2 regions of the Alteromonas alvinellae genome follow, and region 1 is predicted to be linked to the other one. Evidence: predicted binding sites of a transcription regulator. Region 1 holds the regulator's gene; the other holds the start of a gene.
What was found. Region 1 encodes FliA, which starts transcription of late flagellar genes. Its sites were predicted from a motif close to CTAAAGNTNNNNNNNNNNNNGCCGATA; they were not measured.

Region 1 (7,023 bases):
GAATGCTGGTTATATTGACCAAGACCAAGCGCGTCAGCGCCGCGAAGAAATAACCGCAGAGGCTGACTTTTACGGGTCGATGGACGGTGCCTCAAAATTTGTAAAAGGTGACGCGGTAGCGGGCCTTTTCATCATGCTAATTAACATTGTCGGCGGTCTTTTCATTGGCATGATTCAGCACGGGCTTTCATTCGGTAATGCTATTGAAATCTACACCATATTGACTATTGGTGATGGTTTGGTGGCGCAAATTCCTTCATTATTACTTTCGGTAGCAACAGCCATTATCGTGACTCGTGAGAATGAAACTCAAGAAATGGGTAAAGAGATCCGTGGTCAGCTAGGTAATAATCAAGCGCTTTATATTGCCTCGGGCGTGCTTTTTGTCATGGGTATTATCCCTGGTATGCCTCATATCGCATTTTTGGGTTTTTCCTTCCTGATTGCCGGCTTTGCTTATTGGCAGTCGGTTCAAGCGAAGAAAAAAGCTGCAGAGCCTAAAGTGCCAGACAACGTGGTAAAAGACGAGTCGGTCGCGCCTGAAGTTAAAGAGTTAGGTTGGGATGATGTTCAGCAAGTAGATACTATCGGATTGGAAGTGGGCTATCGCTTAATTCCCTTGGTCGATAAATCCCAAGGTGGCGAGTTGTTGACGCGTATTAAAGGTGTGCGGAAGAAACTATCGCAGGAGCTGGGGTTCCTTATTCCGCCTGTCCACATCCGTGATAACTTAGACCTTGAACCTAATACTTATACGATTGCTATGCTTGGCGTAACCATTGGCGATTCTGTTATTAGTCATGATGAAGAGCTTGCTATCAACCCTGGGCAGGTGTTCGGTAAATTAGAAGGGCGAGCCACTAAAGACCCAGCCTTTGGTTTAGATGCAGTTTGGATTAAGCCGAATAAGCGCGAGCATGCGCAAACCTTGGGATACACTGTGGTAGATGCTGCTACGGTTGTGGCAACGCATCTAAGTCAATTACTTTCTAATAATGCTTATCAATTGCTAGGCCATGAAGAGGCACAGCAACTTCTTGATATGCTAGCCAAGCAGCATCCGAAACTTGTGGAAGGATTAGTACCAGACATCCTTCCGTTAAGTACGGTAGTGAAAGTGCTGCAAACCTTATTGTTTGAGGGCGTGCCTATTCGCGATATGCGTACTATTGTACAAACGCTTAGTGAGTACGGTACACGTAGCCAAGACCCAGATGTACTGGTGTCTGCAGTGCGTATTGCCCTTAAGCGTCTAATTGTCCAAGAGATTACACAAGGGGCAAAAGAGATACCTGTCATAACCTTGGCGCCAGAGTTGGAACAGATGTTGCACCAGTCACTTCAAGCAGGTGGCGAAGATGGCGCTGGCATAGAACCAGGTCTGGCAGACAAGCTGCAGAAATCATTGCAGCAAGCCAGTCAGCAGCAAGAGTTAGAGGGAGAGCCTGCGGTACTCCTTACATCTGGCATGTTGCGACCCGTTCTGTCTCGCTTCTTAAAGTATTCTGTTGTTGGGCTTCATGTTCTTTCATACCAGGAAGTGCCTGACGACAAACAAATAAAAATAGTCAGTTCGGTCGGTCAATAATCTGACACTGGGTGATTGGAGAGGTTGCAATGAAAATTAGACGTTTCTTCGGCAAAGATATGCGTGAGGCGTTAAGCCAAGTTAAAGCTGAATTGGGCAGTGACGCTGTGATCATGTCAAATCGGAAGGTCGCTGACGGCATCGAACTTGTAGCAGCCTACGACAAAGAGCCGGAAGCCAAGCTTTTTACGCCTAAGGCGGCTGCGCAAACCGCTGCTAAAACACCTGGTCAAAAGGCAGTGCCTAGCCTAAGCGAAATTATTGGTGACGACGGCCCTGACAGCTTAAAAGCATTGCTTGAAAAGCAACACAGTGGAACTAATAGTGTGGCGAGTCCCGCGAAATCTAATCAACCAATGACAACAAACGCTAAGCACGCCAATGAAATTGCTTCGCACTTAGACTTTTCAGAGGCGTTTATTGACGATATAGAAAATCAATCATTTGGTGAAGATACTGTTAGTCAACACGCTTTCCCAGAACATCAAGCTTCAAGCATAGGCGAAACGCCGGTATCTCAGTCGGCAGAACTTGCACAAATCAAAGAAGAGTTAGCTTCACTTCGCGACGTATTACAGTATCAAGTTGCCGACTTAATGGAAGCGAAGAACAAGCGTCAAAAACCTGTTCATCAATACCTAGTCACGCGATTAACTGATATGGGGTTAAGTAGCGCGCTAGCAACACAGCTTTTAAGTTATACACCGGCCCACTACAACGAACGTGACGCATGGGTTTATCTTCTTAACCTATTGGCTAATCGCATAAATGTTACTGGTAACGATATACTTAACGCACAAGGTGCTGTTGCACTCGTAGGGCCAACGGGTACGGGTAAAACAACCACTGTTGCAAAGTTAGCCGCTCGCTATGCGCAGAAATACGGTGCAGAGTCGGTGGCTATGATAACCATTGATACGTATAGAATTGCAGCCTATGAGCAGCTAGCGACATACGGAAAAATTATTGGCTGTACTGTGCGAAAAGCGCAAACTAGTGAAGAACTTGCAGATTTATTGTTCCAACTTCGCCATAAGCGACTAGTATTGATTGATACAGCAGGTTTTAGTCAACGTGATAGTCGATTAATTAAGCAAATTAAGCAGTTCGACAACGGCCAAATGCCAAAAGTAAAAAAATATTTGGTAGCGCAAGCTAATACGCAATACCCTGCTTTGCAGAGAATTATTCAAGCGTATGATGATATTGAACTAAGTGGCTGTATTTTCACAAAGTTAGATGAGTGCTACTCTTTGGGAGAGGTGCTTAGTGCAGCAGTTGAATACCAACTTCCGGTTAGTTATGTCACCGATGGTCAAAAAGTGCCTGAAGACATTAAGATTGCAGAAGCGAAATCTTTGGTTTCCGCTGCTGCAAAGCTTTATAAAAAGTACGGTTTGAATCATACTAGTGGTAACAACGCAATTAAAACAGCATAAGCAGTATGATTGACGATCAAGCGAGTAGCTTAAGAAAAATGAAGCAATCACGGTTAATCAAAGTAATCGCCGTCACTGGTGGTAAAGGTGGCGTAGGTAAAACGAACATTACACTTAACACCGCTATCGCGATGGCGAAGCAGGGTAAGCGAGTAATGGTTCTTGACGCCGACCTTGGCCTTGCCAACGTAGATGTGATGTTAGGGCTAAGGGTTGAGAAAAATCTATCTCATGTACTCTCTGGAGAATGCACGTTGGACGAAGTGCTAGTGACCGGTCCTCACGGCATTAAGATTGCGCCTGCCACATCAGGCACGCAGTCAATGGCAGAGCTTTCACCAACGCAACACGCTGGTTTAATCAGAGCGTTTAGCGAATTACGGTCTCAGATAGATGTGCTTATTGTCGACACCGCGGCAGGCATATCAGATATGGTATTGAGCTTCTCAAAGGCCTCACAAGATATTATGGTCGTCGTATGCGATGAGCCAACATCTTTAACAGATGCCTACGCACTAATAAAAATTCTTAACCGCGAGCACGGTGTTTTTCGTTTTAAAGTCGTAGCCAATATGGTGCGCGATGTGCGTGAAGGTCAGGAATTATTTAGCAAATTAAGCAAAGTGACAGGGCGTTTTCTCGATGTTGCACTAGAATTAGTGGCGACAGTGCCCTTCGACGAGAATATTCGCAAGGCGGTGCGCAAGCAAACGGCTATTGTTGACGCCTTTCCAGGTTCTCCGGCAGCAGTAGCGATAACTAAGTTGGCAAGTAAAGCACTTACGTGGCCAATTCCAGCGCAGCCCGGTGGCCACTTAGAATTTTTCATTGAACAATTAGTTGCAGAAAAAGCCGTAGGAAGTCAGCGTTGAACAGCAAGGCAGCCGCTTATCAACAACAAACAGATAAATCGCAGTTAGTCGAAAGACATGCGCCTCTGGTAAAGCGAATTGCGCATCATTTGATTGCGCGACTGCCTGCCAGCGTACTTGTTGATGACCTTATTCAATCAGGCATGATTGGGTTGCTAGAGGCCGCTCGAAACTTTGACGGCTCTAAAGGCGCAAGTTTCGAAACCTTCGCAGGAATTCGAATTCGTGGTGCCATGCTCGACGAGATACGAAAAGGTGATTGGACCCCGCGTTCTGTTCACCGTAACGGCCGCGCCATAACGGAAGCGATATCTCAAGTAGAGAGCGAGACAGGGCGCGATGCACGAGATTCAGATATTGCTGACAAGCTTAACGTAAGCTTGCAGGATTATCACCAGATGCTTAATGAAGTAAATGCCGGAAAGCTAGTGGGTATTGAAGATTTAGGTGTGTCGGAAGATGTTATTACTACTGAACAAAGTAGAGGCAGTGACGCACCGTTAGAAGATTTAATGCAGGGTGCTTTTCAAAAAGCGCTTGCCCATGCAATTACGACATTACCTGAGCGAGAAGCGATTGTACTTTCACTTTATTACGATGAAGAACTAAACTTAAGAGAAATAGGCGAAGTTCTTGATGTAAGTGAGTCGAGAGTCAGTCAAATTCATAGTCAAGCCATGTTAAAACTCAAATCACGAATGAAGTCGTGGCAAGCTGACGAAGAATAGAGATTAATAACAATTAACCCCTCACTGGAGGCTATTTTGGACAAAAGCATGAAAATTCTCGTGGTCGATGACTTTTCTACCATGAGACGAATCATCAAAAACCTGCTAAAAGATTTGGGTTTTGCCAACATCCAGGAAGCGGATGACGGAAGCACTGCATTACCTATGTTACAACAGGGCGATTTCGACTTTGTTGTGACCGATTGGAATATGCCTGGTATGCAGGGCATCGATTTGCTTCGCGCTATAAGAGCAGACGATAAGCTTAAGCATTTGCCTGTGCTTATGGTTACTGCGGAAGCGAAAAAAGAGCAAATCGTTGCAGCGGCGCAAGCAGGTGTAAATGGTTACGTTGTAAAGCCGTTCACAGCAGCAACACTAAAAGAAAAATTAGATAAAATATTCGAACGTTTAGGTTGATCCAGACGCTCACCAGATAAATGAGGTTTACTGGATGACAACGAATGTAAACGTTCCAATATCGTTAGAGGAAGCAAAACAACTTGTCGCCTTTCTTGAAGAAGGCGATAAGACTTCAGCTAGCGCACTACTTGAAGCCGTCTCAATGAAAGAAAACGTTGAGTTGTTTGCTGAAGTAGGTAAATTGACGCGTCAACTCCACGACGCGTTGAATAACTTTCAAATAGACGACCGCATCAAAAATTTAGCTACAGATGACATTCCTGATGCGCAGTCCCGCCTTACCTACGTAATTGAAGAAACTGAAAAAGCTGCTAATACTACTATGGATGCCGTTGAGGCGAGCATGCCGATAGCAGAAATGCTGTCGGAGCGGATCGAAAAGGTCATGCCAGAGTGGAAGAAGCTTATGAATCGCCAAATCGAACTTGGTGAATTTAAGGCTTTATGCGCAGACTTAGACGAATTATTGGAAGAAGGTTCGGCTCAGTCAGCTAAACTTACACAATTGCTTACCGAAGTTTTGATGGCACAGGGCTATCAAGACTTAACAGGGCAGGTTATTCGTCGCGTTATCGACCTTGTAAAAGAGGTAGAAGATAGTCTTGTAAACATGCTTACCATGTTTGGGGAACGCGACGGTACAGAACACACTAAACCATCTAGCGTTAAGGCCGATAAGGTTGATGGTGTAGAGGCGGAAGGCCCAATCATTGATGCTGATCAACGGGACGATGTCGTTTCAGGTCAAGATGATGTAGATGATCTTCTGTCTAGCTTAGGTTTTTAGGGGAGCGGGCGCATGTCGTTTGATGTTGACGAGGATATATTACAGGACTTTTTGGTTGAGGCCGGAGAGATACTTGAACAATTACAAGAACAGCTCGTTGATCTTGAGAACAATCCTGAAGACGCGGATTTATTAAATGCAATTTTCCGTGGCTATCACACAGTAAAAGGCGGAGCGGGCTTCCTTTCTCTTACTGAGTTAGTTGAAATTTGTCACGGTGCCGAAAACGTTTTTGACGTAATGCGCAATGGCCAAAGAACGCTAACACCTGAATTAATGGATATTATTTTGCAGGCCACGGATGTGGTCGTTGAAATGTTCGAGCGCGTAAAAGCGCGCGATCCATTGGAGCCTGCAGATGCGCATCTAGTGGACGTTTTACACAAATTAAGCCGCCCAGAATCTCCAGATGAAAACATATTCGAGAACGCCAGTACGCCCGCTGCCGAGCCAGAGGTGGTTGCTGAAGAGCCCGAGTTAGTTATAGAAGAGCCTGCGCCTTCAACGACGGACGTGGGTGACAGTAGCGGTGGTATTGACGAAATAACTGAAGATGAGTTTGAGGCACTTCTCGATGAACTTCATGGCTCTGGTGCGCCAGGGCAGTCAGCACCAGCAAAAAGCGAACCTGCTAAGTCACCAGTGCCGGCGGCGAGTTCTGATAGCGATGATATTACCGACGAAGAGTTCGAAGCACTGTTAGACGACCTTCACGGAAAAGGTAAATTTGGCGGTGAAGAAAAAGCGGCGGCTGCGCCAGCTCCAGCATCTGCAACGCCATCTTCATCAGCAACCAGCGCAGGTGACGAAGAAATTACCGACGATGAATTCGAAGCGCTACTTGATCAGTTACATGGTTCTGGCCAGGGGCCGACTAAGCAGGGCGCGGCGACAACGTCGCCAGAGCCTCTTGTAGATAAAGCAGCAACAGAAGCTGTTCAGAAAGCAAAACAAGCTGCGCCAGCCGCGCCTAAAGCGACACCAGCGCCAGCCAAAACAAGCGCTCCTGCTGCGCCCAAAGCAGCACCTAAAAAAGATGATAAGAAAGCGAGCCCAGCAGCACCTCCTGCAGAGACCACTGTACGTGTAGATACTAAGCGCCTAGACCAAATAATGAATATGGTCGGTGAGCTAGTTTTGGTTAGAAATAGACTCATTAGCTTAGGTATCAATAGCAACGACGAGA
Region 2 (7,023 bases), on a different contig from region 1:
CACTTGGCCAATTTGAGATTTTTGATCCTGAATTGAATGGGTAGTTTGCGCCGTTACCGCAGATGTTTGCTCTGAAGCTGCCGCCAATTGTTCTGCACGAACGTTAATGGCTGTAATGAGCTCCTTAAGGTTTCCAATAAGCGTATTACAGTTTCGAGCTAAAAGACCAAATTCGTCTTGTGCAGAATCATCTAAGCGGTGAGTAAGGTCACCCGATGAAGCCACCGTAAGTAGTTCATTTACGCGATAAAGCGGACGTGTGATAGCGCGAACGGTTACGTATCCAATGAAGGCCGCTACAGCAATCGAGATGATAACGACCACAATAACGAACGTGTTGCCTGTTGTAATGGCGCCATTAACTTGGTTTTCTATGTGAGATGCTTTTTTATCTGCAAGATTCAGAAGGTTTTCAAGCGCCACAACCCCCTGCGTGATGTTTGCATCAGAAGCATTAAGTGCCTGTTCAGCATCATTTCTGCGCTCTAGGCGATCTACATGAAGCTGCACCACGCCGTCGTTAGCTTTAATCGCATTGATGGCGTCGTTAACCAAGTCGTTAATGTCATCAAGAGTACCAGAAGCATCGCGTCCGCCCGCAGTTTGCATCATGTCGCTTAATTGCGTGACCACTTTCTCGACAACCAAATCAACTTCGTTGCCTAGCGTCTGCGAACGAACCAGTGTCTCTGTTTTAATGTACTCGTATGAAACCGTTAGCAAAGAAAGCAGCGACGTCTCAAGTTGGCCGCCGATTTCTGCCGCACGTCGGAGGTTAGAGTCGCGCTGAACAGCGTCTAAGTCTGAGAAGTCTAGAAGGTAGGTAGAAGCATCGTCGGCGTTGTCTTCCGCGTCACCAAGTCGGTCTTGAATACTATTGCGCAGGTCGAGGTACATTTGATGGTTTTTGTACATCGCTTCTACGTTGGTGACATACGCTTCATAAGATTCTCGTACAGTATTCAGCGTACTCTTTAGTTCAGGCTCGTTATTAACTGCCTGCGCCAGTTTCTTATATTCACTCTCAAAGGTATCTTTGGCAGAGTTAAAAGATGCTCGTTTGTCTTTTAAGCCATTTAGATCTTCTTCAATGTAGCTTTCGAAGGTCAGTCGTCCCATGTTTAGAAAGCTTGCTTTTAATGCGTTACTGCCTGCTACGGTGGGAAGCGCAACGTCGTTTACTTCTTCTGTCGCAGAGCCTATAGAATTGAGGTTGTATAGCGAAACAACACTTATGACGATTAGAAGTGCACTAATCGATACAAATCCCCCGATTACGCGTGTGGCTACCGTTAATTTCATCGGAACTCCTGGATGAGTGTTTTTTGTTTTTATCCCTAACGATATTACCCGTCTCAGCTAACAAAATATAGCGGTTGTATAAGCGTATTTGCTCATGTAATGAGAGGGGATAACGAAACATCATCGTTACTATCACAAGTAAGTGTATCGGCTACAACAACTTAATGTTTATTTTAATTAGCACTTAAGTGCTAATGTTTTCACTGGTACAACCAGTTGGGGTGGGAGAAAAGTCTCCTCATTTGCGCTTTTCCAGCCCAATGATGTGTTGAAATGAGATATTACGCCGAGACGCTAACGAGCGATGATGTGTTTAGGTTTAGTAGCGTCATACTTTGTCCCCACACGTAACCCGTATCTAAGCCAATAAACCGAGAACTATTTGTCTCGCCAGACAGAGCAGCCCAATGCCCAAATACTACTCGTTGATCATCGCCAAGCTTTTTATTCTCAACCTCAAACCATGGTCTTAGCGTGCTACTGGTGCTGTGTGATACCGCACCAGGGTGAGACTTATTTTCAAAATCGAGTGTGCCGTCTGTATGAACAAACCGCATGCGGGTACAGGCATTCACAATAAAACGCAGTCGCTCGTCACCTTCAAGATTATCTGACCAGTTGTCTGGTGTATTCCCGTACATGCTGGATAGAAACGTAGCGTAATCATCGGATTTTAGGATGTTGCTAACTTCATCACTCAGTGAAATGCACTTATCGATAGACCATTTAGGATAGAGCCCAGCATGGACCATTACTGATTGTTCGTCTAATTTCATTGCCAGCGGAAATTGACGCAACCAATAAATAAGTTCGGTCAAGTCTGAAGCATTGAGTAATGGCGTTAATTTGTCTGATTTTTTGGCTTTACGGATATCGTTAACAACGGCGAGTAAATGTAGGTCGTGATTACCCAATACGCTGCTAAATTGACTGCCAAGTGATTTCAGAAAGCGTAATGTGTTTAACGAATCTTCTCCTCGTGCAACCAAATCACCGACGGCAAGCAGTTTATCGTTCGTCTCGTCAAATTCGACTTTATCTAATGCGCGGCGAAGACCGTCATAACAGCCTTGAATATCGCCAATGACGTAGGTGTTACCTTTGGACATAAAAACCTTAATGAAGAATGCTTGGAATGGCTAGGCGAAATACTTTTACAGGAACGCGGAAACGCTCGCCGCTCTCTAGTTCCATTACATAGTAGCCTTCCATATTGCCAACCGGAGTGTCAATGACTGCTCCGCTGGTATAGTCAAAATTTTCACCTGCCTTCATTATTGGCTGTTTCCCAACCACTCCATCGCCCTCTACTTCTGACGTTTTACCGTTAGCATCGGTTATCTTCCAGTAGCGACTTAGCAGCTGTACCGTATGCTCACTATTGTTTTCAATAGTAATGTGGTAGGCGAATGCAAACTGCTTTGAGTCAGAGGGGAGGTGGTCAGGAAGGTGACGGGTTTTCACCCGCACCTTTATATCAAGTACATCCATAGAGAAAGTTATTGCTCTTGTTGGTGCTCTTTCGCCGATACAGCGTTGGCTATAGTGGCAAAATCGTTAAGCGATAGCACTTCTGCGCGAGAAGTTGGGTCTATCCCTAATTCACGGATTTCTTCCTCACCTAAGCTGTCTTTCAGTGAGTTGCGAATTGTTTTGCGGCGCTGATTGAAAGCTTGGGCACAGACACGTTCCAGCGTGTTCACTGATTCAACATCAACGGGTGGAGATTGATGCGGTACTAGCTTTACAACGGCAGAATCTACTTTCGGTGGTGGCTTAAAAGCACCGGGCGGAACGTTCAGTACAGGTATAACGTGGCAGTAATACTGCGCCATTACTGAAAGTCTGCCGTAATTTTTAGAGCCTGGCCCCGCGGCTAGTCGATTAACCACTTCTTTTTGAAGCATAAAGTGCATGTCTTCAATACAGTGAGCATGGTCAAAAAGATGGAACATTAGCGGCGTAGAAATGTTGTAAGGCAAGTTACCAAAGACCCGCAGCTTCTTGTCTTTTATTGGCATCTCTTTGCATAACGCGCCGAAATCCATCGTCATCGCATCTTGTTCAATTACGGTGAGTTTATCGCCGTTAAATGGATGGTGACGTAGTCGTTTGGCAAGGTCTCGGTCTAGCTCAATAACGGTAAGTGCGTCTACTTCTTCACAAACAGGGTCTGTTAATGCACCTAAACCAGGTCCTATTTCTACCAAGTTTTGTTCATTCTTTGGCGCGATTGCGGCAACAATTTTTCCTATCACGTACTCGTCGTGAAGGAAGTTCTGTCCAAATCGCTTTCTGGCCGTATGGCCTAAGTGTGTTTTACTCATTGTTGATGATGTGCAAGCTCAATGGCTTTTTCCAATGCTTTTCTGAAACTACCGGCGTCGGCCTCACCTGTACCTGCTAAATCTAATGCAGTACCGTGGTCGACTGAAGTGCGAACAAAAGGTAACCCTAACGTGATATTCACCGACGCCCCAAAACCCTTATATTTTAGCACGGGTAAGCCTTGGTCGTGATACATCGCTAGCACTACATCGGCATTTTCTAAGTATTTAGGCTGAAATATAGTGTCAGCAGGCAGTGGACCTGTAATATTTAAGCCTTCTTCCCTAAGCTCATTAAGTGCCGGAATAATAGTGTGAATTTCTTCAGTGCCAATATGACCGTCTTCACCTGCGTGTGGGTTTAGACCACATACATAAATGTGAGGCGTTTTTATGCCGAACTTCAGCTTCAAGTCAGTATTAATTATATGAATAACTTTGTGCAGTCGCTCGCGGGTTATTGCTTTTGCTACATATTCAAGGGGGATATGTGTCGTAGCTAGTGCCACATTCAGGCCTTCCGTTGCTAGCAGCATCACCACGTCAATCGTGTTGGACTGGTAAGCGAAAAACTCTGTATGGCCGCTGAAAGAAACCCCCGCTTTGTTAATGATACCTTTGTGTACAGGACCAGTCACAACGGCATCAAAGTCACCGTCAATATTGGCTTGGCACGCTTGACGTAAGGTTTCAACCACATAAAGCCCGTTTTCACTATCAAGGGTTCCGGGGATAACGTCAGCGGTTTTGTCTATCTGCTTTATAAACAACGAACCCGCAGCTTGTATCTGCGGGTTATTTGCATCGTAATCGATTAGCGTTAACGGAAGCCCTAAGGCGCTCGCTCGTGCTTTTAGCATGTCGCCATCGGCAAACACGACAAGCTGGGCTTGCCATGTTTCTTGGGCCAGTTTAATGATCAAATCTGGCCCGATACCTGCCGGCTCTCCCGGTGTTATTGCTATTTTAATTGGTGTGCTCATGAATAACTTTTTATTAAGATTCGACTACTTCGACGTAAGCGGCATCGCGCATCTCACGTAACCAGTTTTCGGTTTCTTCTGAAAATTTACGGTTGAAGATAAGCTGATATGCTTTGTCTTCTTTACGCTTATCCGTTGCGTCATCCATGCGGCGGTCGATAAGTTGAATTAAGTGCCAGCCGTGAACTGTGCGTACTGGGTCGCTGTACTCTCCAGGCTCAAGCTGAGACAACGCATCTTTAAACTCTGGTACATAATTGCTTGGGTCAGACCAGCCTAACTCGCCACCTCGAAGGGCAGAACCTGGGTCTTCAGAATGCTCTTTGGCTAACTCTGCAAAATCAGCTTCGCCACTTTGCAATTCTTCTTTAAAGCGAACAAGCATAGCTTTTGCTTTCTCTTCACTAAGAATGATAGACGGCTTCACAAGAATGTGGCGAGAGTCCACTTCTTCCACGGTGACTTTCTCAATACCGCGGGTGTCTAACACTTTAAGTATGTGAAATCCTGCACCGCTTCGGATTGGTCCAACAAGGGCATCTTTATCTTTGTCTTGAATAGCTTCAGCGAAAAGTGTAGGCATGGCGTTAATATTAAGCCAGCCCATATCACCACCTTCTAGCGCTTCGTTACCAGACGATGACGCGATGGCTATCTTAGCAAAATCAGAACCTGATTCTAACAAGGCTATTACTTTGTCTGCGCGCTCACGGGCGGCTTGAATATCTTCGTCTGTTGGTTCAGGTGGGAAACCAATAAGAATGTGACCTAAGCGGTATTCTGCCTGCGTCGCACCCTGTTGCTCCATAAGGTCTATCAGGGTATTGATTTCTTGAGGAGTAATATAGACGCGACGACGTACGTTTGCACGGCGCACTTCACCCATAATAATTTCTTCACGAATATCTTCACGATAGTCATCGTACGCAATACCTTCGGCAGCTAATTGTGCACGAAGTTGTTCAACAGTCGCATTTTGATTAGACGCGATATTGCCAATAGTTTGCTCAAGCTGTGGGTCACTAATACGAATACCCATGCGTTCAGCCATTTGTAACTGAAGACTCTTACTGATCAAGCGCTCAATGGCCTGAGTTCGAAGCGCACGATCTGATGGCAGCTGTTGATTATTAGCTTCAGCGTTGCGTTTAACTTCTTGTACAAGGGCATCAATTTCGCTTTCAAGCACAACACCTTGGTCAACAATTACAGCAACGCGGTCAAGCATAACTTCTTGCGCAACACTGTTAAACGAGAGTAGGGCACCTAACATCAATGCACGGATAATGAACTTCATACACACTCTTTTATTATTGGTTGATTGCATTTAAGCGCGGTTAAGCGCTCAACTGCGGGTTAATTTAAACTATAAGGCTGGCGATAGCCAAACATACCGTCTTGAAGCATGCTTCTTCGGGTTCCTGATGAACCTATGCCTTTGAAAATAAACTGGAGCGATACACCAGAGTCGAAATCGTCGGTTGTTTGAACACCACTGTCGTTGTAGCGGTTGTTTAAACTGCGCTGTGCGACAAGTCGAACCGCCCAACAGCAAGATTCATATTGAATACCTGCATAGGTTTCCACACTTCGATTGCGCTCTAGATCACGGTAAGTACGACCAACCCATTGCCAATTCTCAGAAATAGGCCAGCTTGCTGAAATACCAATTTGATCGATGGTTTCACCACTTAAGTCGCGAACATAGCGATGACTCAATTGAATAAAACGCGCGTCATCTCTACGGTATTCAATACCCACGCTACTTAGATCAACTTTGTCTGTGTCAGTGGTTACCTGTACATCAGAATGGAAAAACCAATTGTTGTTAAAGCGCCAATCCACCTCAGCGGCAAGGGCTGAGCGGTCTTGATTTTTTGTTGCCGCAATAACTTTATTATCTTCAAGGTAGAATATCTGACCCACACTAAGAACAAATTGTTCCCTATTGTTTTTGTCTAACATGCGTGTGGTTGCACCAAGGGTAATTTGGTTGTTGTCACTAATTCTATCAAGGCCGGTAAATTCTTGTCCCCTAAACAATCCCTCAACGTCGGTTAAAAGCGGCGTTGAGTCATAAAAACCTATAGCAGTTTGATCTTCATAAGACGTGTAGAGATATTGCACCTTGGGTTCTAGGGTCATTGACATATCGTCACTAAACCAAGATGTGTCTCTTTCAAAATATAATGCACCGTAAAGACGAGCTTGTCCGAGAGTTCGCTCAACATCTTTTTTCAAATTAGTGCCTTCAACATTGTCTTGCTGATAAACCGTTTGAAATAATGAGGTTTCAGCAACAAACTCTCCCCATGCAGCGCGAAATGGCATGGCAAGTGTTGGCGCAATATGGAAGCGAGTTGCTGTTGGCGCAGTCTCCAACGTGTTATCAAAATGAGCAACCTCAGAGT

Region 2: the regulator FliA is predicted to act here: its motif matches at 1,448-1,474, upstream of ACX5KA_RS14565 (HAMP domain-containing methyl-accepting chemotaxis protein).

Annotation. Positions count from the first base shown of each region.
Region 1 is NZ_CACSIH010000021.1:629-7,651, forward strand. Features, by position in the region: gene flhA (flagellar biosynthesis protein FlhA) at 1-1,588, shown strand, start outside; gene flhF (flagellar biosynthesis protein FlhF) at 1,618-3,027, shown strand; gene ACX5KA_RS01435 (MinD/ParA family protein) at 3,033-3,899, shown strand; gene ACX5KA_RS01440 (RNA polymerase sigma factor FliA) at 3,896-4,627, shown strand; gene cheY (chemotaxis response regulator CheY) at 4,664-5,047, shown strand; gene ACX5KA_RS01450 (protein phosphatase CheZ) at 5,082-5,837, shown strand; gene ACX5KA_RS01455 (chemotaxis protein CheA) at 5,850-7,023, shown strand, end outside.
Region 2 is NZ_CACSIH010000203.1:5,807-12,829, forward strand. Features, by position in the region: gene ACX5KA_RS14565 (HAMP domain-containing methyl-accepting chemotaxis protein) at 1-1,302, opposite strand, end outside; gene ACX5KA_RS14570 (symmetrical bis(5'-nucleosyl)-tetraphosphatase) at 1,584-2,411, opposite strand; gene apaG (Co2+/Mg2+ efflux protein ApaG) at 2,419-2,793, opposite strand; gene rsmA (16S rRNA (adenine(1518)-N(6)/adenine(1519)-N(6))-dimethyltransferase RsmA) at 2,802-3,629, opposite strand; gene pdxA (4-hydroxythreonine-4-phosphate dehydrogenase PdxA) at 3,626-4,612, opposite strand; gene surA (peptidylprolyl isomerase SurA) at 4,626-5,939, opposite strand; gene ACX5KA_RS14595 (LPS-assembly protein LptD) at 5,969-7,023, opposite strand, start outside.